One region of the Arthrobacter sp. UYP6 genome, then DNA from elsewhere that is predicted to be linked to it. Evidence: predicted binding sites of a transcription regulator. Region 1 holds the regulator's gene; the other holds the start of a gene.
The links. The regulator LexA, encoded in region 1, represses DNA repair genes until DNA is damaged. The targets are predictions, from matches to a motif close to TCGAACANNTGTTCGA.

Region 1 (14,581 bases):
GACGGGTGTTTCAACAAGTGACATGGTTCTGCTTTCCGTGGGGGTTTCGGCAGCGGCGGAGGGTGTTAGACGCTGCTGTCGATCAAGAGGTAGGCGCCAAGCAGGGACATTCCCGCAAGGACCCAAAAACTAACGGTGACGATTTGGGACATGCCCTGACGGCGGAAGGAAATGGCGCCGCCGATCAGAATTCCGGCAAGGCCCATCAAAATGACGCTCCACATAGCCCTAGCCCAGCGTCTTCAGCCAGTTTTCCAGCAGCGCCGCACCGGCGTCACCGGACTTTTCCGGATGGAACTGCGTGGCCGTCAGCGGCCCGTTTTCCACGGCTGCCACAAAGCGGCTGCCGTGCTCGGCCCAAGTGACCTGGGGAGCACGCATGGCGGGCTGGGTAACGTCGAAGTCCCATTTCTGCACGCCGTAGCTGTGCACAAAGTAGAAGCGCTCGTCCTCGATGCCGGCAAATAGCTGGGAGCCTTCCGGCGGCTGGACGGTGTTCCAGCCCATGTGCGGCACCACATCGGCGTCCAGGCGTTCCACAACGCCGGGCCACTCCCCCATTCCGGGGGTGCGCACGCCGTGCTCCACACCCTCATCGAAGAGCACCTGAAGTCCCACGCAGATGCCCATCACCGGGCGGCCGCCGGCGATGCGACGTCCGATCAGGCGGAGGGCATCCACCTCTTTCAGGCCCTGCATAACGGCGGCAAAGGCACCGACTCCGGGCACCAGCAGGCCGTCGGCCTCGAGGACATCGGCGGACTTGGAACTCAGGGTGACGTTTGCGCCTACGCGCTCCAGCGCGCGGACGGCGGAACGAATGTTGCCGGACCCATAATCAAGGACCGTGACGTTGCGGCTGCTCATAGGGCTCCCTTGGTGGACGGAATGCCCTCTACCCGGGGATCCGGCTCCACAGCGGCACGCAGGGCGCGCGCAAAGGCCTTGAACTGGGCTTCCACGATATGGTGCGGGTCCCGGCCGGCAATAACGGTCATGTGCAGGCAGATCTGGGCGTGCAGCGTGATGGCCTCGAAGACGTGGCGGGTCAGCGAACCGGTGAAGTGTCCGCCGATCAGGTGGTATTCCTGTCCTGCAGGCTCCCCCGAGTGCACCAGATAAGGGCGGCCGGAAATGTCGACGACGGCGTTGGCCAGGGCTTCGTCCAGCGGAACCGTGGCCTCGCCGAAACGGCGGATGCCGGCCTTGTTACCGAGCGCGGTCTTCAGCGCCTCGCCAATGCTGATGGCAATGTCCTCGACGGTGTGGTGGACATCGATATGGGTGTCACCGGTGGCCTGGACCGTGAGATCCATCAGGGAGTGCTTGGCCAGAGCCGTCAGCATGTGGTCGTAGAACGGCACAGATGTGCTGATGCTGGACTGGCCCGTTCCGTCCAGGTCCAGCTCCACTACCACAGACGATTCACTGGTCACCCGTTCGATCCGGGCCGTGCGTCCGGTGGTGGTCTCCACAGTCATGGTTTTCCTTTGAAAGAAGATGGTCTCTGCTAACAGTTTAGTGGCTGCCCGCCGGAGAGGTTCCGCGGCGGTGTGGCCCCCGGAAGGGCTACCGCGCGGTGGAACGTGCCGGGGCTACCGGCCAGGGCTACCGGCCAGGGCTACCGGCCAGGGCTACCGGCCAGGGCTACCGAATGCCGGCGGCCAGCAGCTCGCGGAGCCGGGACAGGAAGGCACTGGTCTCAGGCTCGGTGCCCGCGGTAACCCGCAGGTAGCCCGGGATTCCGACGTCGCGCACCAGTACGCCTGCCTCCAACAGCCCTTCCCAGACAACATGGGGGTGCTCCATCCCGCCGAAGAACACGAAATTGGCGTCCGACGGTGCGGGCTTGAGGTCCAGGACGAGCAGCTCCGAAACAATGCGGTCACGCTGGACTTTGATGGCCTCCACGTTGGCGAGCAGTGCATCGGCGTGTTCCAGGGCTGCGTTGGCAGTGGCCTGCGTGATTGCTGAAAGGTGGTAAGGCAGCCGGACCAGGCGCAGTGCGTCGGCGACTTCGGGGGCTGCCGCCATGTAGCCCACCCGGGCTCCGGCGAGCGCGAAGGCCTTGCTCATGGTCCGCGAGACGATCAGTCGCTCCCGGCCGGGCAGCAGCTGCAGCGCACTGGGGGTTCCGGCGTGGAAGAACTCGGCGTAGGCCTCATCCACGATCACGATTGTCTGAGACGCGGCGCCGGCCTCATAGACGGCTTCGATCACGTCCAGTGAAAGCGCGGTGCCCGTGGGATTGTTGGGTGTGCACAGGAAGACGATGTTCGGCGCGTGGGTGCGTACCTGTTCTGCTGCGGACTCCGCCGTGAGCTCGAAGTCATCGCTGCGTGTGCCCTTGAGGTAGCGGGTGCCGGTGCCGCTGGCCAGCAGCGGGTACATGGAATAGGTGGGAGGGAAACCCATGGCCGTGCGTCCCGGGCCACCGAAGGCTTGAAGGATCTGCTGCAGAACCTCGTTGGATCCATTGGCCGCCCAGATATTGTCAGCGCCGAGTCCGTGGCCAAGGTATGCGGCCAGCCGTTCACGCAGCTCCGTGAACTCCCGGTCCGGATAGCGGTTAAGGCCTTCCACCGCATGCTCTACGGACAGTGCAATGGCCTTGCGCACCGGCTCCGGCAGGCCATGGGTGTTCTCGTTGACGTTTAACAGGATGGGCACATCCAGCTGCGGGGCTCCGTAGGGGGTTAGGCCGCGGAGATCGTCGCGCAGGGGAAGTCGGTTCAGTCTTTCCAGCTGTTCAGTCACCTGTACAGCTTAAGACTCGAAGGCGGAGCGGGAAGAATCCCCCGCCGCGCAGGAAGCGTTGTTACGCCGTGTTAGCCAGCGGCGGTGAGTTGCGTGCCCAATTGGCTGGAACAGCCGTAAGCAGGGGCACCTGTGTCGGGACTCTGCGGCTGCGAAAGGCGACTACATGATTCAGCTACAGGGAGCGGCTGCAGGATGCGGCTACCGGGAGCAGCTGCAGGAACTCCGTGGATGATGCGAACTCAGCGGAGAGAGTTGAGCGTCCCGGGTGGCTGGGACCCCACGCCTAGTGGGGTCGGAACGAAGCGCTGCCCAGGTCAGGCCGAATCCTCAGCCTTGGACCGGCACGTACAACTGCGCGCCGACGGGGATCCGGGCCTCAGTGAGGTTGTTGAGTTCCATAATGTCGGCTATGACGTCCCTCGGATCACGCTCCGGGGCAAATTCCTGGGCCAGTCCCCACAGCGTTTCCCCGGCAGCCACACTGACCTGAACGGTCCGGGTTACCTCGGGGCTACCGCTGGATGCCATGGCCGGGGCGGTGAAGAAACCCAGAACAGTGAGTGCTGCAGCGGCGGTGAGCATCAGCGGCAGACCAATAAAGACGAGCCGGCCCCTGCGGGTCAGGCGCAACCCGCGCCGTTCCCCCGGCACGGTGGAAGACGGCAAAGGCGAACCTGGCAAAGCGGCTTCTCGGCTCTCCGGACCAGTGGAGCTCTCCGGGCCAGTGGATGCGAAGGCTTCCGACGGAAGGAGCGGGGCAACCCCGGCATGCAGGGAAGGAAGGACTGTCTGGGTGGGCATAACAACACCTTTCCGGTTCGATTGCAACGAGGAAAACCCGAAGCCATATTCGAACGATTGGAAGCTATTCGACATACCCGGACGCCGTCGTTGGCGACTTCTCGAAAGTATGTTCGACTCTTGCTGACTCATTTCTAGCACCTATCTACTAACAAAGTCGAGACTCGCTCGAACAAATGTTTGAAAACGTTGCTCCGCTCCCTTAGCGTTGAGGACGAGGGAGAGGTTTACCCGGTTTTGGTCGGGCCGCTCCCGGAGCGTGAGCTCCGGATCGGTTCGTCAGCACCACTGAACCAGCTACCTCTGACATAACCGCCGGCACGGCTTGCACAGCGTTCCGGTTCCGCCTTTTACCCGATCGACCATTTACCGACCAGCTCCGGCAACGCCCGGACCAGCTGACCCGAAGGGAACCCCACGTGGCCCGCAGGACTGCTTCCGAAGACAGCACCAACAAGCCAGCTGCCGCAGGCACCCGTGCGCGTGCCAAGGGGCTCACTCCTCGGCAGAAAACCGTCCTGGAAATGATCCAGCGGTCTGTGAGCACCAACGGGTACCCGCCCACCATGCGGGAAATCGGAGACACCGTAGGTCTGGCCAGCCTTTCCAGCGTCACCCATCAGCTCATGCAGCTGGAGAAGCTCGGCTACATCCGCCGCGACCCCAAGCGTCCCCGTGCCATGGAGATCCTCATCCCCCTGATGCTTCGCGACGGCAACGCGGGAACCCCTGAGGCGGCGGAGGACGGAGCCGCAGCCAGCGGACAGCCCGCGCCCGCCGCCTCCGACCGTCTGTCCACGGACGGGGCCAACGCCGCCACTCCGGCGCCGGCACTGGCATCAGTAACCGAACTTTCCACCTCCGTGGACACCGCCATGGTCCCCCTGGTAGGCCGTATTGCCGCCGGCGGTCCGATTCTGGCCGAGCAGGTCGTGGAGGACATCATGCCGCTGCCCCGCCAGCTGGTGGGCCACGGCGACCTCTTCATGCTCAAGGTCTCGGGAGACTCCATGGTGGACGCCGCCATCTGTGACGGCGACTGGGTGGTTGTCCGCCGGCAGCCAACAGCCGAGAACGGTGACATCGTGGCCGCTCTGCTTGATGACGAGGCCACGGTCAAGACCTTCCGGCAGCGCAACGGCCACACCTGGCTGCTGCCCCAGAACACCCGCTACGAGCCCATCGTGGGCGATCACGCCGTCATCATGGGCAAAGTTGTCTCGGTGATGCGTTCGCTCTAGCGGGGGCTCTCCAGCGGGGGCTTTCCAGCAGGGGCCATTGGAGCGCTCCCGGACAACAAAAATGGCGGTCGGAATTTCTTCCGGCCGCCATTTGCGTATCTGCTGCCTTCTTCTTGTGCCTGTCGACTTCCCAGCGCCTACTTCCGTGCGCCCTGCTTCTGCGCTGTGAGCTCCTCGGCCGCCGATTGCTCAGCCAGGCGTCCCAGCACCGAGAGCACCACTGAGCGGTCGGTGGTGGACCAGAAGGGCGGCAGCGCCGCGCGCAGGAAGCCCCCGTAGCGTGCCGTGGCCAGCCGTGAGTCGAGGACGGCGACCACGCCGCGGTCCCCGGAGGCACGGATGAGCCGGCCGGCGCCCTGGGCCAGACGCACTGCAGCATGGGTGGCAGCGACGGACATGAAGCCGTTGCCCCCGGCTTTGGCCACCGCACGGGTGCGTGCGGTCATCAGGGGATCATCCGGGCGGGGAAAGGGTATGCGGTCGATCAGTACGAGCCGGCAGGCGGCCCCCGGAACGTCCACGCCCTGCCAGAGGGACATCGTGCCGAAAAGGCAGGTGTCGGGTTCCTCCGAGAACTGCTTCACGAGTGAGGACATAGAGGATTCCCCCTGGCACAGGATGGGAAAGTCCACCCGGCCGCGCATGGCATCCGCCGCGTCCTCGGCTGCCCGGCGCGAGGAGAACAAACCCAGGGCGCCGCCGTTGGAAGCCCGAAGCAGCGCTTCAATCTCATCCAGCTGCGCTTCGGAGGTGCCCCGCTCAGGCTTGGGCAGGTCCTTGGCCACGTAAAGGACACCCTGGCGTGGATAGTCGAAGGGACTGCCGACGTCGGTTCCGGTCCACGATGGAGCTCCGGGACCAAGCAGGCCCAGGGCTCCGGCAACCGGGCCAAATTCGGAGCCGATGGCCAGGGTGGCCGAGGTCAGGACCACCGTGTGGCCGTCGAAGAGCCCTTCCCGCAGCCGTCCTGCCACGGACAGCGGCGCAACGTTCAACGTGGCCGGAGCAGTTTCATCCGGCGGTGAGAACCCGCCCGACGGCGAGAAGGAGCTGGGCCTCGAAGCCCAGATCACCTCACCGGCGGCCGGAGCCGACACCAGCCGTTCGCAGACGGTCAGCACAGCCATCAGCCGGGAGCGCGCCGTCTGGCGGCCGCCGTCGGCGGTTTCGCCAGGCTCGGGCTTGGAATCGGAAAGTGCCACCCGGCAGGCTTCACGGATCCGGCCCACCGCCTGTTCCTGCTCTTCGTTCAGTCCGCTGGCCAGCAGGCCGGAGGGAATATTCTCCAGGGACTTCTCGAAGGCTCGTGCCGCCTGTGCCAGTTCCTCCACGCTGGCGGAGGTGTGCTTGCGCGCAGCTGTCACGGCGGCGGTGACAACCGTCCCGGACAACTGTCCGGTGACAGCACCGGTGACCCGGTCCTGCAGTTCGTGGGCCTCATCGATCACCACCACGTCATAATCCGGCAGCACGGCCAGACCCTCAAAGGCGGCAATGGCCAGCATCGCGTGGTTGGTGATAACGACGTCGGCCACTGCGGCGGAGGCGCGGGCCCGCTCGCTGAAGCACTCTGCGGCCACCGGGCATTTCTGCGCGCCGAGGCACTCCATGGAGGTCACCGACACCTGCCGCCAGGCACGGTCGCTGACACCGGGCACCAGATCATCCCGGTCACCGGTGTCCGTTTCCTCGGCCCACTCGCGCAGCCGCATCACTTCACGACCCATGGCGGAGGTGGGAGCGGGCGCGGGGTGGGCCACACCGTGGTCATCGCCCAGGGTGAAGAGAGCCCCGGCGGGATCTTCCTCTTCCGGGAATCCTCCGCCGGTCTTGTGCAGGCAGACATAGTTGCTGCGGCCCTTGAGCAGCGCCACGTCAACGTCCCGGGGCAGCTTGGGCTTGAGCGTCTTGAGCAGCCGGGGCAGGTCCCGGCCCACAATCTGGGACTGCAGGGCCAGCGTGGCGGTGGACACGAGCGTGGGCTTGGTGCTCTCCAGCGCGTGATGGATCAGCGGCACCAGATAGGCCAGGGACTTGCCGGTTCCGGTGCCGGCTTGGACCAGCAGGTGCTGGCCCTCATCAATGGCCTGCGTGACCTGCCGGGCCATTTCATGCTGGCCCGGGCGGTTTTGTCCACCCATGCCGGCAACGGCGGTGTCCAGCAGTTCCAGGACTTCGCCGGTGGTGTCTTTACTCATGGGTGACGAACGGCTCCAGTTCAGCAGCGAGGCCTTCGCGGACCATGACGTGCAGCCGGGTTCCGGTTTCGGAATGGTCCACGGAGAGGATTTCGGTGTCCGGGCTATGTAGCCGTGACACCACGTCCCCGCGCTCGTAGGGCACCATCAGTGTCAAATCCACCGCGGGGCGGGGAATGCCTTCGGAGATGGCCTGCAGGAGTTCGTCGATGCCTTCGCCGGTGCGGGCGGAGACCACCACATGGCGGCGTTCCTTCTGCCGCAGCCGTTCCAGCACAAACGGATCCGCAGCATCGGCCTTGTTCAGCACAATGATTTCCGGAATCTTACGGGCATCGACATCGGTCAGCACGGTGCGGACCGCAGCGATCTGACCCTCCGGGTCAGGATGGGAGGCATCCACGACGTGCAGGATCAGGTCCGCGTCCGCCACTTCTTCCAGCGTGGAGCGGAAGGCCTCCACAAGCTGCGTCGGCAGGGACCGCACAAACCCGACGGTGTCCGCCAGGGTGTAGCCGATGCCGTCTTCGGTCTGTGCCTTGCGGATGGTGGGATCCAAGGTGGCGAACAGGGCGTTCTCCACCAGGACACCGGCATCCGTGAGCCGGTTCAGCAGCGAGGACTTGCCGGCGTTGGTGTAGCCGGCAATGGCCACCGAGGGAACCTGGTTGCGCTGCCGGTTGGCGCGCTTGGTCTCCCGCGCAGGCTTCATATCCGCAATTTCGCGACGCAGCTTTGCCATCCGGGTGCGGATCTTCCGCCGGTCCAGTTCAATTTTGGTTTCACCTGGACCGCGGGAACCCATGCCGGCGCTGGCGCTGCCGACCTGGCCGCCGGCCTGGCGGGACATGGATTCGCCCCAGCCACGCAGGCGCGGCAGCAGGTATTCAAGCTGGGCCAGTTCCACCTGGGCCTTACCCTCGCGGGATTTGGCATGCTGGGCAAAAATGTCCAGGATCAATGCCGTGCGGTCAATGACCTTGACCTTGACGATGTCTTCCAGTCCGCGGCGCTGTGAAGGAGCCAGTTCGCTGTCCACGATGACGGTGTCCGCACCCGTGGCCATCACGATGTCCTTGAGCTCCTGGGCCTTGCCCGAGCCCAGGAAGGTGCCCGGGTCCGGCTTCAGCCGCCGCTGGATGATGCTGTCCAGGACCTCGGAGCCTGCCGTCTCGGCGAGGGCTGCCAGTTCCTGCAGGGAGTTCTCGGCGTCGGCAGCTGTTCCTTCGCTCCACAGCCCTGCCAACACCACACGTTCCAGGCGCAGCTGGCGGTACTCAACCTCGGTGACGTCTTCAAGTTCGGTGGAGAGACCGGCAACACGCCGCAGCGCGTGCCGCTCGCGCAGATCTTCCTGGTCGCCGTCGTGCACCGAATGCCCTGCGTCCTCGCGGGACAGGGCCTGAGCCCTGCCGCGCGGAGCGTCGCGGGCGGGCGTCTTGGCGTCCGCGGCACTTTCCTTGGCGAGGATCCTGTCAATGACCCCCTGGATGTCTTCGGGGCTCAGCTCCGGGTTGGGCTGGGCGGAACCGGACGTGCCAGGACGGGAATTGTTGATGGTCATATTCTCCTTATAAGCCGTGTTCTCCATGGTAAGTCAGTGCACGGACATTTGGGGGCGTGATCTCTTGCCGCTGAATCCGGTTTCCGCTGCCTGCCGCAGACGCACTAATCTGGTTTGTTATGGGTTCAGACCATTACTTCAGTTCACAGCCTTCGGGTCCCGAGGTCCGCCGGCCGCTTCATGTCACACTCGACGGCCGCGAGCGTACGCTTGTCACCGCCGGCGGCATCTTCAGCCCCGACGCCATTGACAAGGGCACGGTGATCCTCCTTGACGAAGTCCCGGCACCCTCCCCCACCGGCAATCTGCTGGACATCGGCTGCGGCTGGGGTCCGGTGGCACTGACCATGGCGCTGAAATCCCCCGCAGCCCGCGTCTACGCCGTGGACGTCAACGAACGGTGTCTGGCCCTGACCCGAGACAATGCCGCCGCTCTGGGACTGGACAACGTCACTGCGTCCCGGCCCGAAGAGGTCGACCCACAGCTGCGGTTCGAGACCATCTGGTCCAATCCGCCCATCCGTATCGGCAAGGAGGAACTCCATGCCCTGCTGCTCCTGTGGCTCCCCCGCCTGGCTCCGGAAGGAAGCGCGTGGCTGGTGGTTCAGAAGAACCTTGGCGCGGATTCGCTGCAGAAGTGGATTGCCGAGCAGCTGGGCTCGGACTACTCGGTGGCCCGCCACAGCACGGCCAAGTCCTTCCGCATCCTGAAGATTGAGCGCCGCTGAGAAGCCAGCTGACTGATCAGCCGGCTTTTAGAATCCCGGCCGCTGGCTAGAGCAGGGTCCCGCGTGCCACGAGCACAGCGGGGCCGCTGAGTTCCACGTGTTCGCGGCCGTCTTCGGCGGTCAGGAAACGGACGCCCACGACGCCGCCGGGTACCGTTACTGCCCAGTCGTTCGGAGCGTCCCGGCCGGCCCAGAAACGGATGGCGACGGCGGCGGCACAGGCGCCGGTGCCGCAGGAAAGGGTCTCCCCCACACCGCGTTCATGCACACGCATCGTCAGCAGTCCCACACCGTTTTCGACCAGCGGCTCGGCAGGCACTACAAATTCCACGTTGGTGCCGTTCTCCGGTTCCGGCTGCACGGAGGGTGCGGCCACGAGGCTGGTGGCGGCGAGTTCGGACAGCTCCGCCAGGGCCACCACGGTGTGCGGATTTCCCATGCTGACGGACAGCCCGGGGCGGGGCACCTCCAGACCTGCGGCGTTAACGACGGCGTCCATGGCCTTAGCTGCTGCGTGGTCGGGGTAGATGAACTCCCACGGGCCCATGTCCACGGCGTAGCCGCTCTGAACCCGGGTGACGGTCTTGATGCCGGCACGGGTACCGATGGTCAGGGTTTCCCCTTCCGCCAGGTGGACAAGGTCCTCGGCGAGCAGGAAGTGGACAAAAACCCGGACCCCGTTGCCGCACATTTCGGAAATACTGCCGTCCGAATTGCGGTAATCCATGAACCATTCGGCTCCGGGGTCGGTCTGCAGCAGACCCTGTCCCTCCGGCAGATGCTCCGAGCGCACGGCCCGGATAAAACCGTCGGCACCGATACCGCGGTGCCGGTCGCACACGGCCGCAACTTCGGCGGCGGTGATGTCGCGGCCACCCTCGGGGTCGGCAACCAGGACAAAGTCATTGCCGGTGCCGTGGCCCTTGGCGAAGGGCAGGCCGGCCAGGGAGGCTGGCAGGCCGGAAGCGGACAGTGCGGCGGAAAGAGTTGTGTTCACTGTTCAAGGATAGCGGCGGCAGCCTTGGCGGTCAGTTCGGGATCATCCCAGTCGAGCCAGGTGATGCGCGGGTCGGCCCGGAACCAGGTCAGCTGGCGGCGGGCGAACTGCCGGGTGGCGACCACTGTCTGTTCCGTGGCCTGCGCAACTGTTGACTCGCCGTCGAGCACGCGTAGGAACTGCGAATAGCCCAGCGCCCGGCCGGCGGTCCGCCCCTCGCGCAGCCCCCGGCCGGCCAGGGTTTGAACTTCGGCGAGCAGGCCGCGGTCCACCATCTGGTCCACCCGCGCGGCCAGCCGGCGGTGCAGCAGACCGCGCTCCACACTCAGACCAATCTGGACGGCCGGCTGGAAGTACTCCCGGGCTGGCATAAAGGAGCTGAACGGCTGGCCGGTCAGCTGATGGACCTCCAGTGCGCGCACCACGCGGCGGCCGTCGCCGAGCCGGTCGGCGGACACCGGATCCACGGTGCGGAGCCGCCCGCGCAGTACCTCCAAACCTGCTTCCTCGAGTTCCCGTTCCAGGCCGGCGCGCACCGCCGGATCCGTGCCGGGGAACTCCAGGACATCCAGGGCTGCGCGCACATAGAGGCCGGATCCGCCCACAAGGATCGGATACTTTCCACGCTCCCGGATCTCGGTGATGAGATTCCGGGCGGAAGCCTGGAACGCCGAGACGCTGGCCTCCTCCCGGACATCCATGATGTCCAGCAGATGGTGCGGAACGCCGCGGCGCTCCTCAATGCTGATTTTCGCGGTACCGATGTCCATGCCACGGTAAAACTGCATGGCATCGGCATTGATCACTTCCCCGCCCAGTTCCCGTGCCAGGGCAACGCCCAGATCGGATTTGCCGGAGCCGGTGGGGCCGACGACGGCGATGACAGGGCGGGAGCGTGTGTTAGCTGCGGAGATCATTGGGTGCACCGGGGAATCACCGGCGCGCTAGGAGCGCGGCGGCAGCGCGGGCATGCCCAGTGAGACACCGGGTTTTCCGGCAGCCGTGCCGGGAGCCGGAACTCCGCAGGAATCCGCCTGCGAACGGTCCCAGGCGTCTCCGGCGCGGGAGCGGCGCAGTGAGTAGTCTGCCCCCGTGGCGGGATCCGAGACCAGGTGGAATGCCGCCGCCGAGGTGACGGGTACGGTGACAAGGTCTCCGGGGCGGGGCACCTCGCAGCCTTCGGGCACCGAGAAATGCACCAGGCGCTGGTCGCGTGAGCGGCCGGAGAGCCGCCCGGTTTCCTCGGATTTGCGGCCGGAGCCGGCGGTCACCATCACTTCCACCGTGGTGCCCACCTGCTTGGCATTTTCTTCAGCCGCAATGCGGTCCTGCAGTGCGGTGAGGCGTTCAAAGCGTTCCTGGACAACCGCCTTGGGCAGCTGGTCCGGGAGGTCGGCGGCGGGAGTGCCGGGCCGTTTGGAGTACTGGAAGGTAAAGGCGGTGGCGAAGCGGGACTTCTCCACGACGTCGAGCGTGGCGGCGAAGTCCTCTTCCGTTTCGCCCGGGAAGCCCACAATGATGTCCGTGGAAATCGCCGCGTGCGGCATGCGTTCACGGACGCTGTCCAGGATGCCCAGGAATTTCTTGGACCGGTAGGACCGGCGCATGTCCTTGAGCACCTTGTCGGAACCGGACTGCAGCGGCATGTGCAGCTGCGGCATGACGTTGGGGGTTTCCGCCATCGCATCGATGACGTCCTGGGTGAAGGCGGCCGGGTGCGGGCTGGTAAAGCGGACGCGTTCCAGACCCTGGATGCTGCCACAGGCCCGCAGCAGTTTGGCGAACGCGCCGCGGTCCCCGAATTCCACCCCGTAGGAGTTCACGTTCTGGCCCAGCAGCGTGACCTCTATGGCGCCGTCGTCGACCAGTGCCTGGATCTCGGCGAGGATCTCGCCGGGGCGGCGGTCACGCTCCTTGCCCCGCAGGGAGGGAACAATGCAGAACGTGCAGGTATTGTTGCAGCCCACGGAGATCGAGACCCAGCCCGCGTACACGGAGTCCCGTTTGGTGGGCAGCGTCGAGGGGAAAACATCCAGAGATTCCAGGATTTCCAGCTGTGCTTCATCGTTGTGGCGTGCCCGCTCCAGCAGGGCCGGCAGCGACCCGATGTTGTGGGTTCCAAAGACGGCGTCCACCCACGGCGCCCGGCGCTGGATCGTGTCGCGGTCTTTCTGCGCCAGGCATCCGCCCACGGCGATCTGCATGCCCGGGCGCGTTTCCTTGACGTGGGCCAACATGCCCAGGTTGCCGTAGAGCTTGTTGTCCGCGTTCTCCCGCACCGCACAGGTGTTGAAGACAACGACGTCGGCCTGGTCCCCTTCGGCCGGCACGTAACCGGCGTTCTCCAGCAGGCCGGCAATGCGCTCGGAATCGTGGACATTCATCTGGCAGCCGAAGGTCCGCACCTGATAGGTGCGCTGGAGCTGCAGGGGCTCGGCAGGGGACGGGGAAGTCATGGGGGAAGATACAGTCAAACTCACAGTCCTAGGGTACCTGCCGCCGGCCCCCGGAGCGGGCGTTCGCTCTGCGGGAACCTTTCGGTTGATCCTTAGCCGGTGCCGTCCGGCGGTGCGCGCGGCCGGGTTTAGTACCAGTTGTTGGCGTAGTGGAAGTTCAGTGCTGAGCAGGGGCTGCCGTACCGGGATTCAATGTAGCCCAGTCCCCAGTTGATCTGCGTCTTGTAGCTGGTCAGGTAGTCAGGTCCTGATGAGGCCATTTTTTCGGCGGGAAGTGACTGGACGATGCCGTAGGCGCCGCTGCTGGCGTTGGTGGCGCTGGTCGTCCAATTGGATTCCTTCTCCCACAGCGTGTTGAGGCAGGTCATTTCCGAGGCCGCCCAGCCGTGGCCGGCCAGAGCGGACGCGGCGTAGGCCTTTGCTCCTGCGGGATCATCCATGGGAACTGACGCTGCAGCGGCGGCAGCTGCTTCTTCCGCTGCGCGGTCCGCGGCGGCTTGGGCATCAGCCGCTGCCCTGGCGGCAGTTTCCTGCTCGGCGGCCGCCCGGGCCCGCTCGGCTGCGGCCTCGGCGGCCTTGGCTGCTTCCGCCGCTTTAGTCTCTTCGGCGGCTTTGGCCTCCGCTGACTTCTCTTCGGTTGCTTTGGCGTCCCCGGCGGCTTTGGCTTCTTCGGCTTTTTTCGCCTCGTTGGCGGCAGCCTCTTCAGCTGCCCTCTTCTGGGCGTCGGTGTCGGCGCCGCTTGCCTTCTCCTGCGCGTCGCGCTCGGCTTCGTCCGCCGAGGTAGTGGACGCGGGGTCCGTCTCGCCGGTCGGCGAGGTCAGGCTGACGAGGTTGGCGCGCAGCGTCTCGTTTTGCACCGAGGCTCCGGCAACACCAAAGAAGGCAAGACCGCCGGCAACTGCAATGGCACCAATGCGGAGTTTGCGGGTTCGTCGGGCCTGCCGGCGGTCCTGGGTGAGCTCGCGCCGTCCGGGAGTCTCTTCGGACCCCGGCGTGCGGTTAAGTGTGTCTTCGTTGCCGAGGGTGTCTTCGTTGCCGAGGGCATCTTTGTGGAGGGAAGTCATAGGACCGAGACGGTACAGACGAACCCTGAGGAACTATCTCAAATACATAACGATCGGGTTGACACGCGTGTTGTAAAAGGGCTTAATACCAGTTTTTGTCTTCGGAATGCTGCCAGGCGGCACAGGGGCTGCCGTACCGGGAGCTGATGTATCCCAGCCCCCACTCGATCTGGGTGCGGTAGTTGGTGCGCCAGTCGGCTCCGACGCTGGCCATCTTGTCTCCGGGCAGTGACTGCGGAATGCCGTAGGCGCCGCTGGACGGATTGTTTGCGCTGGTCCGCCAGCCGGACTCGCGCTGCCACAGGTTGACCAGGCACCGAAACTGGTCCTGTCCCCAGCCGCGCGACGACAGCTGCCCGGCAGCATAGGCCTGCGCAGCGGCGGGGTCGTCAACGGGTCCCGGCGCAGGCGCCGGCGTGGGAACCGGAGCAGGAGCAGGTACGGGATCCGGAGCCGGAGCAGGTTGCGGAACGGGTGGGGCAGGTGGTGCTGCCGGGGGCGGCGGGACGGGATTGGGTGCTGGGACCTGAGGCTGCGGGGTGGGATTAATCACCGGAACCGGCCCCGTTTCGCCGGGCCGCGGAGCAGGATTGCTGCCGCTGTTATCACCGGCCCTGTCCCGTGCTTCAGCTTCCCGAGCGGCTTCCTCCGCCGCCCGCGCCTCCTGCTGTTTGCGGTAGGTCTCTTCAGCCTGAAGCCCCTTCAACCGATCTGCTTCGGCCTGCGCGCTGCTGTCCCGCAGGTCAGCCAGCTGCTCCAGCAAAACGGCGCT
Region 2 (14,581 bases), on a different contig from region 1:
GGCGGTTCCGTCGTCCACGGTGTGGTTGCTGGCTGTGGTGCAGGCATCGTAGCCCACGTCCTTGGCTGCGCTGAGGATCTGTGGAGGAACGTTGAACAGCGGATAGCCGGTGTAGGGTCCGTCCGCTTCGGCCACGGGGGTTTCCATGTGGCAGATGCCCAGGTCCGCCTGATCCAGGTAGGCCTTCTTGCCCTCCAGCAGCGGCCCGAAATCCAGCGGCATCCTGCCGGAGGCGGCAGCATCGGCACCGGCCTGGGTCCAGAGCTGCGGATGCACCAGGAGGTCACCGGCGACCATCATCGAAAAACACCGCACCGCTGCACACCCCTGCCCCAGTCCCGGCGTAGGGGCGGGAGCTAAAGACGGCTCCGAAACAGCCTGGCCGCTGCCGGACGCTGACGCTGATGCGAACGCTGACTCCGGCCCTGCGCCCGAAACGGAGCCCGACGGCGATGCCTCCGTGTCCGTAGAAGGAGCTGCCGGCGAACACCCGACCGCCGCGGCCAGCAGCAGCACAGCAGCAACTGTCCTGCACCTCGAAGCCGTACTGCCCCCCGTCCCGGTCCCGAACAGAAATCGGACCCTGCGTTTACGCATAATGCTCCCGCCCTGACACATTCGTCCAAAAGCCGCTCCGGGCAGCCCCGCCCAGCGTACGACGGCGTTTCTGTTGTTCGCCTCAGTAGGGGTGTGCGAGTCTTGACGCTTATGAGCAACCCTTTCGGAAGCACCAGCACCCTGCCCTACCAGCTCCCTCCGTTTGAGCAGATCACCCCGGATGATTTCCTGCCCGCTTTCAAGGCCGGGTTCGAGGAACACCTCGCGGAAATCGACGCCATCCTCGCGAATACCGAGGCACCGGACTTCGAGAACACCATTGCCGCAATGGAGCTGGCGGGTCAGATGCTCCAACGCGCTGCCTCTGTGTTCTTCACCTTCACAGCAGCTGATGCAACCGACCAGATTCAGGCCATCCAGCAGGAAGTCGGCCCGCAGCTGGCCGCCCACGAAGACAGCATCTATCTCAACAAGGCCCTCTTTGAGCGGGTCGACGCAGTGTCCGTTGAAGGGCTGGACGAGGAATCCACCCGCCTGGTGTCCGAGTACCGCCGCAGCTTCATCCGGGCCGGTGCCCGTCTCGACGACGCCGGCCAGTTCCGGATGCGCGAGCTGAACTCGCGCCTGTCCGTGCTGGGCACCGAATACTCCCAGAAGCTGCTCAAAGACACCAACGAATCGGCGCTGCTGGTGAGGGACGCGGCGGAACTGGACGGCCTTTCCGATGACGACGTTGCGTCCGCGGCGGCTGCTGCATCCGCGGCAGGCAAGGAGGGGTACCTCCTATCGCTGATCCTTCCCACCTCGCAGCCCGTGCTCTCCTCGCTGACCAACAGGGAGACCCGACGCCGCCTCCTGGCGGCCTCACTGAACCGCGGCTTCCGGGACAACGAAGAGAAGACGCTGGGCCTCGCAGCCGAATTGGCCGCGCTGCGCGCTGAACGGGCTGCCCTGCTGGGCTTCGCCAACCATGCGGAGTTCGCCACCGATAACCAGACGGCCCCGTCACTGGAGGCCATCCACTCGATGCTCGGGAAGCTCGCGCCGCCGGCGGTGCGCAACGCGCAGGCCGAGGCCGAGCTACTGCGCGAAGCGGCCGCGCAGGACGGCGTCGAGGATCTGCAGGCCTGGGACTGGTCCTACTATTCCGAGCAGGTGCGCCGTGAGAAGTTCAGCGTAGACCTTGCCGCGCTGCGGCCTTACTTCGAGCTGGAACGGGTCCTGGCGGACGGTGTTTTCTACGCGGCCAACCGGCTGTTCGGGCTGACCTTCACCGAGCGCCCCGACCTGGTCGGCTACCATCCGGAAGTCCGGGTCTGGGAAGTGAAGAATGAGGACGGCTCAGGGCTGGGACTGTTCCTGGGCGATTATTACACCCGCGATACCAAGGCCGGCGGGGCGTGGATGAACGCACTGGTGCACCAGTCCGCACTGCTGGGAACCTCCTCCGTGGTCATCAACAACCTGAACATCACCAAACCGCCCGCCGGGGAACCAACCCTGCTGTCCTTCGGCGAGGTGGTGACGGCGTTCCACGAATTCGGCCACGCCCTGCACGGCCTGTTCTCCGACGTGACCTACCCGCAGTTCTCCGGCACCGCCGTTCCCCGCGACTTTGTGGAGTACCCCTCCCAGGTCAACGAGATGTGGATGCTGTGGCCCGAGGTGGTTGCAAACTTCGCGAAACACCACGTCACCGGGGAGCCGCTCCCCCAGGACGCCATCGACAAGATCGAAGCAGCCTCCACCTGGGGCGAGGGATTCGGGACCACGGAATACCTCGGAGCCACCCTGCTGGACCTTGCCTGGCACGAGCTGGCTCCCGGAGAAACAGTGCAGGATCCCGAAGCCTTTGAGGCAGAGGCGTTGGAGCGTGCCGGTGTTGCGCTGGACCTGGTACCCCCGCGTTACCGGTCCGGTTACTTCAAGCACATTTTCGCCGGCGGCTACGCGGCCGCCTACTACGCGTACATCTGGAGTGAAGTCCTGGACGCAGACACGGTTCAGTGGTTTCAGGAAAACGGCGACCTGACGCGGGAGAACGGGGACCGGTTCCGGCGCGAGCTGCTCGCCCGTGGCAACAGCATCGATCCGCTGCAGGCTTTCCGCAACTTCCGGGGCCGCGAGGCCGCCCTTGAACCGCTGCTGCACCGCCGCGGACTGGACTGATCCGCCATGGTCACCATAGCCGCCTGCCAGGACCTTCATCAGGACTGGCTGAGGAACCTGGCCGGCGTTACCGGCGGCCGCACCTTCTCCACGCATGAGTCGGAGTGGGCATGGATGCCGGCGCGGCGGCAGCTGGTGCTGCTGTATCCGCAGCGGATTTCACCTGCCGGCATCCGGCCCGGACTGGCCGAGGGCATGCGGCTCGGCGCCCAGAGCGTGTCTGTGTGGATGAACAGTGCGGCAAGCTACGCACCCCTGGAAGCGTTTGGTTTTCGCCGCGGACCGCAGCCGCTGTGGATGAGCGCTCCGGCGGGTGTGCCGCAGCAGTACGACGCAGGATCGGCGGCCGCTGACCCCGATCCCGCGGAAATACACGGGCCCGACGCCGACGAACTCGCCGCCGCGCGCTCCCATCCGCGCACCGCTTGGCACCTGACCACCAGGGATGAGGACAAACTGACCGGTCGGGCGTGGGTCTATGTTCCCGCAGCGGCAGATCGGCAGGAGGGAGCAGCGGATCCGATCACCGGCCTGCCGGGCATCCCGGCGCCGCCGGCCCGGAAGCCGTCAAAGGGTTCTCTGGCCGGCATCTTTGGGCTCGCGGTTGGTCCCTCCAGCCGCCGCAAAGGCTACGGAACGGAGCTGCTGAGCCGGGCGGCCGCCGTCGCTGCCTCCGCGGGCGCTAACCGGCTGGCCATCAATGCTGCTCCCGCAGGCGCTGAGTTCTGCGCGGCCCGGGGGTTTGAACTGATTGGCCGCGGGCAGTACCTGAACCTGGACCTGCGCTGAAGTGCCCGGCCGGGCCGGCTGAGAGCTCTTTAGCCCTCAGCCGGCTCCGCACGGCCGGTCTGAGGAGCTACCAGCCGCGTTCGGCCAGCCGGTGCGGCTGCGGAATTTCATCCACGTTGATACCCACCATGGCCTCGCCCAAACCACGCGATGCCTTGGCAACTTCATCGGCGTCGTCGAAGAAGGTGGTGGCCTTCACGATGGCTGCCGCACGCTGCGCCGGGTTGCCGGACTTGAAGATGCCCGATCCCACAAACACGCCGTCGGCACCCAGCTGCATCATCATGGCGGCATCCGCCGGCGTGGCGATCCCGCCGGCGGTGAACAGCACCACCGGGAGTTTGCCGGCCGCAGCCACCTCCTTGACGAGCTCATAGGGCGCCTGCAGCTCCTTGGCGGCAACGTACAGCTCGTCCTCCGGCAGCGAGGACAACCGGGCCACCTCGGAACGGATGGCCCGCATATGCATGGTGGCGTTGGAAACATCACCCGTGCCGGCCTCGCCCTTGGACCGGATCATGGCCGCACCCTCATTGATGCGGCGCAGCGCCTCGCCTAGGTTGGTGGCACCGCAGACAAAAGGAACAGTGAATTTCCACTTGTCGATGTGGTTGGCATAGTCGGCCGGGGTCAGGACCTCGGATTCATCGATGTAGTCCACACCCAGGGACTGCAGGATCTGGGCCTCCACAAAATGGCCGATCCGGGCCTTGGCCATGACCGGAATGGAAACGGTGTCAATGATGCTGTCAATCATGTCCGGGTCGCTCATCCGAGAGACTCCGCCCTGTGCACGGATGTCTGCTGGCACGCGCTCAAGCGCCATAACGGCCACGGCGCCGGCGTCTTCGGCAATGCGCGCCTGCTCGGCGGTGACCACGTCCATGATCACACCGCCCTTGAGCATCTCGGCAATGCCTCGCTTGACCCGGCTACTGCCGGTGACCGGAGACAGGGAACCGGACGTGGAAACCTGTCCGGGTACGTGCGCGGACTCTGGGTTATTCATGGAGCTCTCACCTTCGAGGGAAGTCATGGCAGCGAACGCTGCTATTCCCAGCCTAGATGTTCGGAGCCTGTTTAGCAGACCGCCCGCCATCGGATTGCTTCCGATGACGGGCGGCGGGAAATTTCCTTCGGGGCCGGGGCCTCCTACGCGCTCAGATAGCCTGCCGACGGACGGCGAGCATCCGCTGCCAGATGGTGACGCAGCTGGCCGCGCAGAGGGCCAGCAGGACCACGAGCAGCAGCACCTCGCTGATCCCCAATCCCACCAAGCCAGTGGCTACCAGCACGGAGACCAGGCGCTCGGCGCGCTCGGCGATGCCCACATTGGCGGTGAATCCCAGGGACTCGGCCTTTGCTCTGATGTAGGAAACCAGCATGCCCAGCACCAGGGCAATGATGGCAGCTACACCAACCGCATCGTTGTTCCCGCCAGTGAAGAACCAGATGCTTACGCCGGCAAACAGTGCGCCATCGGCAAAACGGTCCAGGGTGGAGTCAAGGAATCCGCCCCATTTTCCGGTGCGTTCCTGCTGGCGGGCCATGATGCCGTCAATGACATCGGAAAAGATGAAGACCGTAATGAACAGCGTCCCCCAGAACAGCTGTCCCAGCGGATAGAAGACCAGTCCGCCCACCATAACGCCCAGGGTGCCCAGGATGGTCACGGCATCCGGCGAGACGCCACGCTTCAGCAGCCAGGTCGCCAGCGGCGTAAAGACGCTGGTGAAAAAGCCTCTTGCATATTTGTTCAGCACTGCTCAGTCCTCGCTGGCCTGGGGCCAGGCGTCGGCCACTTGTTGGCGGACATCCCCCAGGGTTTGGGTAATGGCCTTGGTCTGGGCGATGATCGGCAGGAAATTCCCGTCCCCGCCCCAGCGCGGAACAATGTGCTGGTGCAGGTGTGCGGCTATTCCCGCACCTCCGGTCACGCCCTGGTTCATCCCAAGGTTGAAGCCGCTCGGGTTGGACACTTTCCGCAGCACGCGCATGGCGGTCTGGGTCAGCGCAGCAATCTCCGCCGTCTCCTGCTCGTCAATGTCCGTATAGTCCGGCACGTGCCGGTACGGGCAGACCAGCAGGTGTCCGGCGTTATACGGAAACAGATTAAGGATCACAAAGGCGTACGTGCCGCGGTGCACAATCAGCGACTCTTCGTCGGAACGGGCCGGAGCGGCACAGAACGGGCAGTTGTGCTCCGAGGAGACCTGTTCCTGCCCGCCCTTGATGTATGCCAGCCGGTGCGGCGTCCACAGCCGGGCAAAGGAATCAGGCACGCCGGCAAGCTCGAATGAGTCGGTGACCGCGGCGTCGCCCGGGTAGGGACTGCCGCCGTCGTCCTGGCTGCTGTTTTCCATCTGCGCTCCTGTCTCCGCCGCCGAACCTATTTGTCCCGGTTCCGGACGGCTTCGACAATCCGCTTGACGGCCTCTTCAACGGGTACGCCGTTGTCCTGGCTGCCGTCGCGGAAGCGGAAGGACACGGCGCCGGCGTCGGCGTCGTCGCCGCCGGCGATCAGGACAAAGGGAATCTTGTCCTTGGACGCGGTGCGGATCTTCTTCGGGAAGCGGTCGGTGCCGGTGTCCACCTGGGCGCGGATGCCCTGGGCCTTGAGCTTGTCCACCACGTCGAACATGTAATCGTTGAACGCCTCGGCCACGGGAATCCCGACTACCTGGACCGGTGCCAGCCAGGCCGGGAAGGCGCCGGCGTAGTGCTCGGTGAGCACGGCCATGAAGCGTTCCACAGAGCCGAACAGTGCGCGGTGGATCATGACCGGACGCTGGCGGGTGCCGTCGGCGGCCTGATATTCCAGTTCAAAGCGCTCGGGCAGGTTGAAGTCCAACTGGATGGTGGACATCTGCCAGGTACGGCCAATGGCGTCGCGGGCCTGCACGGAAATCTTGGGGCCATAGAAGGCTGCTCCACCCGGATCCGGAACCAAATCAAGGCCGGATTCTTCGGCTACCTCGGCGAGGGTGCGGGTGGCTTCCTCCCACACGTCGTCGGAGCCGACATACTTTTCCGGGTCCTTAGTGGAGAGCTCCAGATAGAAGTCATCCAGGCCGTAGTCCTTGAGCAGGTCCAGGACAAACTTCAGCGTGCTGGTCAGCTCGTCCTTCATCTGGTCGCGGGTGCAGTAGATGTGGGCGTCGTCCTGGGTCATGCCGCGCACCCGGGTCAGGCCGTGGATCACGCCGGACTTCTCGTAGCGGTACACGGAACCGAATTCGAACAGCCGCAGCGGAAGCTCGCGGTAGGACCGGCCGCGGGAGCGGAAGATCAGGTTGTGCATGGGGCAGTTCATCGGCTTCAGGTAGTAATCCTGGCCGGGCTTGATGACCTCGCCGGTCTCCGGGTCGGTGACTTCATCCACGTGCATGGGAGGGAACATGCCGTCGCGGTACCAGTCCAGGTGGCCGGAAACCTCGTACAGGTGGCCCTTGGTGATGTGCGGGGTGTAGACAAACTCGTAGCCGGCCTCGGTGTGCCGCTGGCGGGAGTAGTCCTCCATGGCCTTGCGGATGATGCCGCCCTTAGGGTGGAACACCGGCAGGCCCGACCCCAGCTCATCCGGGAAGGAGAACAGGTCCAGTTCGGTGCCCAGCTTCCGGTGGTCGCGGCGCTCGGCTTCGGCCAGCCGCTCCTGGTAGGCCTTCAGGGCGTCCTTGGTGGGCCAGGCGGTGCCGTAGATGCGCTGCAGCTGCTGGTTCTTCTGGTCGCCCAGCCAGTAGGCGGCGGAGGAACGGGTCAGCGCGAAGGCGTTGGAGATCAGTTTGGTATTGGGCAGGTGCGGGCCGCGGCACAGGTCGCACCAGACGACGTCGCCGGACTTGCGGTCCACGTTGTCGTAGATGGTGATTTCGCCGGCGCCAACCTCAATGTTCGCGCCCTCGCCTGCTTCGTCCGCGCCGTCCTTCTTGCCCAGCAGCTCCAGCTTGTACGGCTCATTGGCCATGGCTTCGCGGGCCTCGGCCTCGGTGACCACGCGGCGCGCAAACTTCTGGTTCGAGTTGATGATCTTCTGCATCATCTTCTCGAGCGTCTTCAGGTCCTCCGGCGTGAACGGCTCGGCCACGTCAAAGTCGAAGTAGAAACCGTCCTTGATGTACGGGCCAATGCCCAGCTTGGCGTCCGGGCGCAGCTGCTGCACGGCCTGGGCCATCACATGGGCGGTGGAGTGACGCAGCACGTTCAGGCCGTCTTCGGAGTCGATGGTCACAGCTTCAACGGCGGAGCCGGGGGCCAGCTCGGTGTCCAGATCCTTGAGGACACCGTCCACGCGCATGACGACGACGTCGCGGCGGTCGAAGAAGAGCTGAGCACCGGTGGTGCCAGTATCCACCGTGGTCTCTTCGTCGTTGACGATGAGGGTGAACTTCTCTGGCACTGACACGGTTGTCTCCTAGATTTCGTTGTACGGCGTCTTTTGGGCCGGCCAGGACGTGGTCGGCGCCTTCTGCGCCCCTTCGATGTTATCCGCTGGAGTTGGGCCCCACCAACCTGCCGCGCTGGGGACGGGGCAGCGGGAGTGAGGCAGTGTCCGCCAGATTCCATGCTTCAAGGGCCTGCAGGCTCATGCCGCGCTCCCCGGTGCGCCGGGTGAGCCCGCGGATCAACATCAGCTCGGTGCCGAAAAGCAGCGGCCCGGTTTTCTCCTGCGCCTCGGTGAAAAACGTGCAGTCCACGCAGCCGGTGCCGTCGTCGAGGCTGATGAACACCACGCGGCGACCGCCGCGCATGGGCGGAGTCTGGGTGGCCACCCGGATGCCGGCCACCAACACCTCGGAGCCGTTGCGCAGCTCTATCAGGTCGCGGGCCTTGGTGACGCCCAGTTCGGCCAGCAGCGGGCCGTAGCTGTCAATCAGGTGGGCGCTGACATCCACGGACAGCAGGTCCAGTTCAGTGCGCACCTTCTCACGCAGTGTTGGTTCCGGCAGTTCGGGCCGCAGGTTTTCCAGTTCGGTGTCACCCAGCGGCAGCGCCAGCTGTCCGGGAATGGGATCGTATTTCCGCGGTGCCGGGCGCGGCGGCGCAGTGTCCAGGTGGTGCAGCAGGTCCGCTCGGGAGGCGCCCGTTCCGGTTTGTTGGGCCAGCGGGTCGAAGGCCCCCAGCGCGGCCAGGCGCATCAGTGTGGCCCGCCCCACCTTGGCACGGGCACGCAGATCAGCCAGGGAGTCGTAGGGCTGGCCGGCGGTGATGCGCCGCAGTTCAGCTGCCGAGAGCCCGTAGATTCCGGCCAGGCTCAGCCGGATACCCAGTTTTTCGGGCTTGGCCGGATGGCCGGGCGCGGCCGGAACCGCCGGTACCCGTTCCACCCGATACTGCGCACCGCTGCGGTTGATGTCCAGGGGCAGGACGGGAATTCCCATCCGCCGGGCCTCCGCCACCAGCAGCCGGCGCGGATACATGCCGGGGTCGTGCTCAAAGATCCCGGCCAGGAATGCTTCGGGGTGGTGGGTCTTCAGCCAGGCCGACTGGTAGGTGGGCACTGCAAACGCGGCTCCGTGCGCTTTGCAGAAGCCAAAGCTGCCAAAGGCCTTCAGCGTGCCCCAGACCTTTTCGATGACCTCGGCGGTGTAGCCGCGCTTGGCTGCTTCGGTGCGGAAGTAATCCTCCACGGATTTTTCCGCATTCTCGTTGCCCAGCAGCCGTCGCAGCTCATCGGCCTTGGCCAGGCCGCAGCCGGTGAACACATCGAAGGTGCGCAGCACCTGTTCATGGAACACGGTCACCCCGTGCGTCTCTGCCAGAACCGGTCGCAGGGCCTCATGCGGATACACCTCCGGCGACCAGCCGTGCCGGTGTTCCAGGAACGGGCGGACCATGTCGGATTTCATGGGTCCGGGCCGGAACAGTGAGATGTCGATGATCAGGTCGTTGAACTCCCGCGGGGCGAGTTTGCCGATCAGTTCCCGCTGGCCCGGCGACTCGATCTGGAAGCATCCCAGGGTGTAGGTGCTGCAGATCAGGTCATACGTGGGCGCATCATCCAGCGGTACGGCGTCGAGGTCGATGGAACCGTCCGCCAGTACATAGTCCGGTCCCTTCCCCGTGGGCCCGGCGGGATGCGCACCGGCGCGTACGGTCTCTTCCTTGGTGGGATGCAGCCGCCGCACTTCCTGCAGGGCATAGGCCATGGCGCTTTGCATCCGCACGCCCAGCACATCGAGCTTGAGCATGCCCATAGGATCCATGTCGTGCTTGTCGAACTGGGACATGGGCAGGCCCAGGCCGGAGGGCTGCACCGGGGTGCGGTCCAGCAGGGACGTGTCTCCCAGGATCACACCGCAGGGGTGCATGGAAATGTGCCGGGGCAGCCGGTCCAGGCGCTCGGTCAGATCCACCAGCAGATCCAGCTGCCGGTTGCCCTCCACCCGGCCGGCAATCTCCCGCAGCTCGGGCTTTTCCGCGAGCGCCTCACGGAACTTCCGGGCGGAGAAACGCCACAGCTGTTTGGCCACGGCTCCAATGTCCTCCTCGGCCATACCCAGTGCCATCCCGGCGTCGCGCACCGCCCCGCGGGCCCGGTAGCCGTTCTGCATGCTCATCAGGGTGACCCGTTCCGCCCCGAAGCGTTCAAAGATGCGGTGGTAGACATTGTGCCGCTGGGCGCTTTCCACATCGATGTCGATGTCCGGCAGGGTGGAGCGGTCCCGGGAGAGGAACCGCTCAAAAATCAGGTCATGGGCCAGCGGATTCACGTGGCTGACACCCAGCAGATAATTCACCAGCGAAGAGGCTCCCGAGCCGCGCGCTGCGGCACGCACCCCCATGCCGGTGATCATGGCGGAGACCTCGGCGACGGTCAGGAAGTAGGAGGCGAACCCCAGCCGTTCAATGATGCCCAGCTCATGGGCCAGCCGGTTCCGCAGGCGCGCTTCGGCGCCCGGGTCCAGTGCCGGGAACCTGCGGCCAATGCCGGCTTCGCAGCGGCTCACCAGCTCCGCCATCGGTTCGGAGGTAATGCCGATTACCGAGGCTTCCGGAACCACCGGCTGCTTCCAGCCCATATCCTGCACGGGGTCCATCCGGCAGGCATCGGCGAGCGCTTCGGTGTCGCCCAGCATCCGGGCGGCACCGGCGGCCCCGTAACCGGCTTCGGCACTGATCTCGCGGGCAAGCGAGGTCATCTGCGCGGCACTTTTGAGCCAGCCCTGGCCATTGGGCTGCAGATCCGGAAGCCGTGCCATGGAGGTCAGCGCCCGGGCGGCGTCCAGGACATCGGCGGTGGCGGCGCCGTCGGCATCCACATAGCGCACCGCATTGGTGAGGATCGCCGGCAGCTGCATTTCATCAGCCAGCCGCAGCATCCGCACGGCATGGGCCAGGCTGAGGTTGCTTCCCGGCGCGCTGAGGTGGGCCACCACCTCCACGGCGAGCGCCCCGCGGGGCAGGAGGGCCTGCCAGCGGGCAAACAGCGTGCGGGCAACGGCGTAGCTGCGGCTGCGCATGGCGGTCCCGACGTCGGACCAGGGTCCCACCAGCACGGTCAGGACGGGTTCGGAGCCGTTGCCGCCGTGACCGCCTCCGTCGCTGCCGTCGTCGCCCGCTGCCCGCGCGGCCAGCTGCGCCAGCGTCACCCCCACCGGCTTACTGCCCTTGCGGGCAGCCGAGGCCGAGGTGCCGGCGTGGGCATCGGAAATCAGCCGGCACAGCGCCCGGTAGCCGGCACCGCTTCGCCGGCCGCGGGCCAAAACCACCACGCGTCCGCTGACCGACCGGACCCCGTTGGCATCGGGCTCCCCCAACACCGCAAGGTCCACCCCCACAATCGGATCAATTCCGGTGTCCATGCAGGCGCGCAGGTGCTTGACCGTTCCGTACAGTCCATCCCGGTCGGTGCAGGCGAGCGCGTCGGCACCGTCCGCAGCGGCGGCCTGCGCCATATCCTCCGGCCAGGAGACTCCGTAGTGGGCGCTGAACGCGGTGGCGGCATGAAGATGGGTGAAGCTCATGTCAGGGCAGTCCTAGGCGCTTTCCCGCAAGGCGTCATGAATGCGGATCAGGCGCCAGCGGCCGGAGCTGATGTCGTGGGAAAGATCCAGGGTGCGCAGCGGCGAGCGCGGGGTTTGCCGGGCCTGGACCCGCCAGATCTCCGAGTCCACCAGCCCGGGGCCGTGCCCGCGTTCGGCCCGGGCTTCCTCATCCCACCAGTTCCGGCGTTCGTACCAGCGCACCGGATCCGCTGCCACCTTATAGGTATGCCCTTGCCAGGACAGCCGCAGCGGCTGCCCGCCCAGAGAACACACCACCTCTACTGCTTCGCTGAAGACGCCCACGGCCGTCCTTTCTGTACCTGATAGCCAGCCGGCCCCGCACCCCGGCCACCGCCACGGTTGCCCTCAACCTGCCCGGGGAATACTGCTGAGGGCCAAGCTGGATCCGGCCGAAACCTCCACTGGAAATATTCGAACACATATTCGAATAGTTCCAGTGTACGGCCACCATCTGACAAAAGGGCCCGCTGACCGGCCCCCGTTATTCCGCTGCTGCCTCCACCCTGGATTGTGTAGACAGCGGTATCTCCTTGATGAACAGGCAGAGCACTCCGCCCAGCGCAACAATGGGCACACTGAGCAGGAAAATTGGCGGCAGTGCCTGCCCAAAGGCGCTGGCAATAACGTCCTGCACCGGCACCGGCAACCCGTGAAGCAGGGAAGGACTCAGCGAATTGATGCTCCCGCCGGGAACGGCCGCTGCAACACTGGCAGGCGCACCGGCCAGCTGGTCTGCAAGCCGGTGAATAAAAATGGATCCGAAAGCGGCGATGCCGAAGGATGCGCCGATCTGCCGGAAGTAGTTCGCAGAAGAGATGGCTGTTCCCATGTCCTTGCCCGGCACACTGTTCTGCACAATCAGCACCAGGTTCTGCATCAGGGCGCCGATCCCCATGCCCAGCACTGCCATCCCCATAGCTGTGAACCAGTACGGCGTCGATTCAGAAATCCTCGAGAGGAGAATCAACCCGACAATCACCAAGGCACACCCTGCAATGGGATAAATCTTGTAGCGGCCGGTGCGTGAGATCAGCTGACCGGTACCAATTGAGGTCAGCAGCAGCCCGCCCATCATCGGCAGCATCATCAGCCCCGATTGCGTGGCGCTGGCACCGTTGACCATCTGCAGGAACGTGGGCAGGTAGGAAATGGTGGAGAACATGGCTATGCCTACTGCGATGCCCACCAGGACCGGCAGGAGGAAATTCCGCAGCCGGAACAGGCCCAGCGGCAGGATTGGCTCGCTGGCACGCTGCTCAGCCCGGATAAAACCCGCAGCGGCGGCTAGAGCCAGCGCGGAAAGCCCGAGGATCTGCGGGCTGTACCAGTCGTAGGTAGTTCCACCCCAGCTGGTGACCAGGATCAGCGCTGTCGAAGCGATCGCCAGCAGTGCCGCGCCGGGATAGTCCAGCTGTACCCGCCGCGCCGGGTGCTTGGGCAGATGCAGGGAGGTGATCACCACAAACAGGGCCACCGCGCCAATGGGCACATTGATGTAAAACACCCACCGCCAGGACCAGGAATCAGTGATCCAGCCGCCCAGCAGCGGACCGCCAACGGATGCCAGGCCAAAGGCGGCACCGATCAGCCCCATGTAACGGCCGCGTTCACGCGGGGATACAAGGTCCCCGATAATTGCCTGCGCCCCGATCATGAGCCCGCCGCCGCCGATGCCCTGCAGCGCCCGGAAAGCAATCAACTGGCCCATGCTCTGAGCCAGGCCAGAGAGCATGGAACCAATGAGGAACACCACAATCGCGAAGATGAAGATGTTCTTGCGGCCGTAGAGGTCTCCCAGCTTGCCGTAGATAGGAAGTCCGATGGTTGCCGCCAGGATATAGGCGGTCACCACCCAGGACAGGTGCTCCAGCCCGTTCAGGTCCCCCACGATAGTGGGCAGTGCTGTGGCGACGATCGTCTGGTCCAGTGCTGCCAGCAGAACCGAGAGCACCAGTCCGGTAAAAACCAGGGTCCGGTTCCGGCGTTTGGCCGGGTCCTCCGGACCGGTGGGAGAGCCCGCCTGCCCGGGAGGGCCTCCGGAACCGTCCGACGCCGTCGTTGCATCGGATGCCGTAGCCGTACCGGGCACCGTAGCGGCAACGGAAGAGGACATCTGGGAGGCACCGGCGGCTGCCGCGGCGGCAGAAGCCATCTGCACGGAGCGGTGCATCTCTTCCGGGGACATGCGGTGCCGGGGAAGCCTGCGTTCCACCGGGGAAGCCGCTCCGGCTGGGGTTACCCCGGGCAGCGCTGCCGCATGTGCTGCGCTCTGTCTGCGCGTCATGAATATACACCGATCTGCAGTGAGGTTTGTCTCTTAAATAGCTGAAACGTTCAACGCGGCGACTGCGTGCCCAGCTGAACATTAGCGCTGGTGGAGAGCGGAATCTGCTTGATGAACAGGGTCAGGACCAGCCCTGCGCCCAGGGCCGGAATGCCGAGCAGGAAGATCGGCGGCAGGGCATCTCCGAAGGCCTGCGCGATGAAGTCCCGCACCGGGGCCGGGAGGGTTTTCAGTTCGGACGGACTGATTGAATTCACTCCGTTGCGGAGCACACCCGCAGCCTGCGCCGGGGCGTCAGCCACCTGGTCATTCAGGCGCTTGATGAAGAATGAGCCGAACACCGCGATTCCCAGCGATCCGCCCATCTGCCGGAAGTAGTTGGCCGAGGAGACCCCGGTGCCCATGTCCTGCACGGGCACGCTGTTCTGCACAATCAGTACCAGGTTCTGCATCAGGGCGCCGATGCCCAGGCCCAGCACAAACATGCCCAGGGCGGTGAATCCGTACGGCGTGGTGTTGGAAATCCGGGACAGGAGCAGAAGTCCGATGATCATGACGGCAGTGCCGAGGATGGGGTGAATCTTGTATCTGCCGGTGCGCGAGATCAGCTGCCCGGTGCCGATGGACGTGATCAGCAGGCCTGCCGTCATCGGCAGCATCATCAGCCCGGACATGGTGGCCGAGGCGCCGTTGACCATCTGCAGGAAGGTGGGCAGATAGGAGATGCTGCCGAACATCGCCAGCCCCACCGACAGGCCCACCAGGGTGCACACCA

Region 2: ABIB35_RS03200 (DUF6504 family protein) is a predicted target of LexA. The motif match lies at 11,934-11,949, and genes of this name have one in related genera.

What each region holds. Positions count from the first base shown of each region.
Region 1 is NZ_JBEPPM010000007.1:122,300-136,880, reverse strand. Features, by position in the region: gene priA (bifunctional 1-(5-phosphoribosyl)-5-((5-phosphoribosylamino)methylideneamino)imidazole-4-carboxamide isomerase/phosphoribosylanthranilate isomerase PriA) at 1-24, opposite strand, end outside; gene ABIB35_RS08115 (CG2302 family histidine operon protein) at 66-224, opposite strand; gene hisH (imidazole glycerol phosphate synthase subunit HisH) at 229-867, opposite strand; gene hisB (imidazoleglycerol-phosphate dehydratase HisB) at 864-1,481, opposite strand; gene ABIB35_RS08100 (histidinol-phosphate transaminase) at 1,648-2,757, opposite strand; gene ABIB35_RS08095 (LysM peptidoglycan-binding domain-containing protein) at 3,088-3,426, opposite strand; gene lexA (transcriptional repressor LexA) at 4,086-4,802, shown strand; gene ABIB35_RS08085 (ATP-dependent DNA helicase) at 4,940-7,000, opposite strand; gene hflX (GTPase HflX) at 6,993-8,564, opposite strand; gene ABIB35_RS08075 (class I SAM-dependent methyltransferase) at 8,684-9,292, shown strand; gene dapF (diaminopimelate epimerase) at 9,339-10,289, opposite strand; gene miaA (tRNA (adenosine(37)-N6)-dimethylallyltransferase MiaA) at 10,286-11,206, opposite strand; gene miaB (tRNA (N6-isopentenyl adenosine(37)-C2)-methylthiotransferase MiaB) at 11,234-12,769, opposite strand; gene ABIB35_RS08055 (aggregation-promoting factor C-terminal-like domain-containing protein) at 12,874-13,809, opposite strand; gene ABIB35_RS08050 (aggregation-promoting factor C-terminal-like domain-containing protein) at 13,892-14,581, opposite strand, start outside.
Region 2 is NZ_JBEPPM010000003.1:21,585-36,165, reverse strand. Features, by position in the region: gene ABIB35_RS03240 (CapA family protein) at 1-300, opposite strand, end outside; gene ABIB35_RS03235 (M3 family metallopeptidase) at 709-2,727, shown strand; gene ABIB35_RS03230 (GNAT family N-acetyltransferase) at 2,734-3,516, shown strand; gene pdxS (pyridoxal 5'-phosphate synthase lyase subunit PdxS) at 3,584-4,525, opposite strand; gene pgsA (phosphatidylinositol phosphate synthase) at 4,677-5,279, opposite strand; gene ABIB35_RS03215 (HIT family protein) at 5,283-5,879, opposite strand; gene thrS (threonine--tRNA ligase) at 5,906-7,918, opposite strand; gene ABIB35_RS03205 (DNA polymerase III subunit alpha) at 7,998-11,480, opposite strand; gene ABIB35_RS03200 (DUF6504 family protein) at 11,493-11,804, opposite strand; gene ABIB35_RS03195 (MDR family MFS transporter) at 12,004-13,806, opposite strand; gene ABIB35_RS03190 (MDR family MFS transporter) at 13,857-14,581, opposite strand, start outside.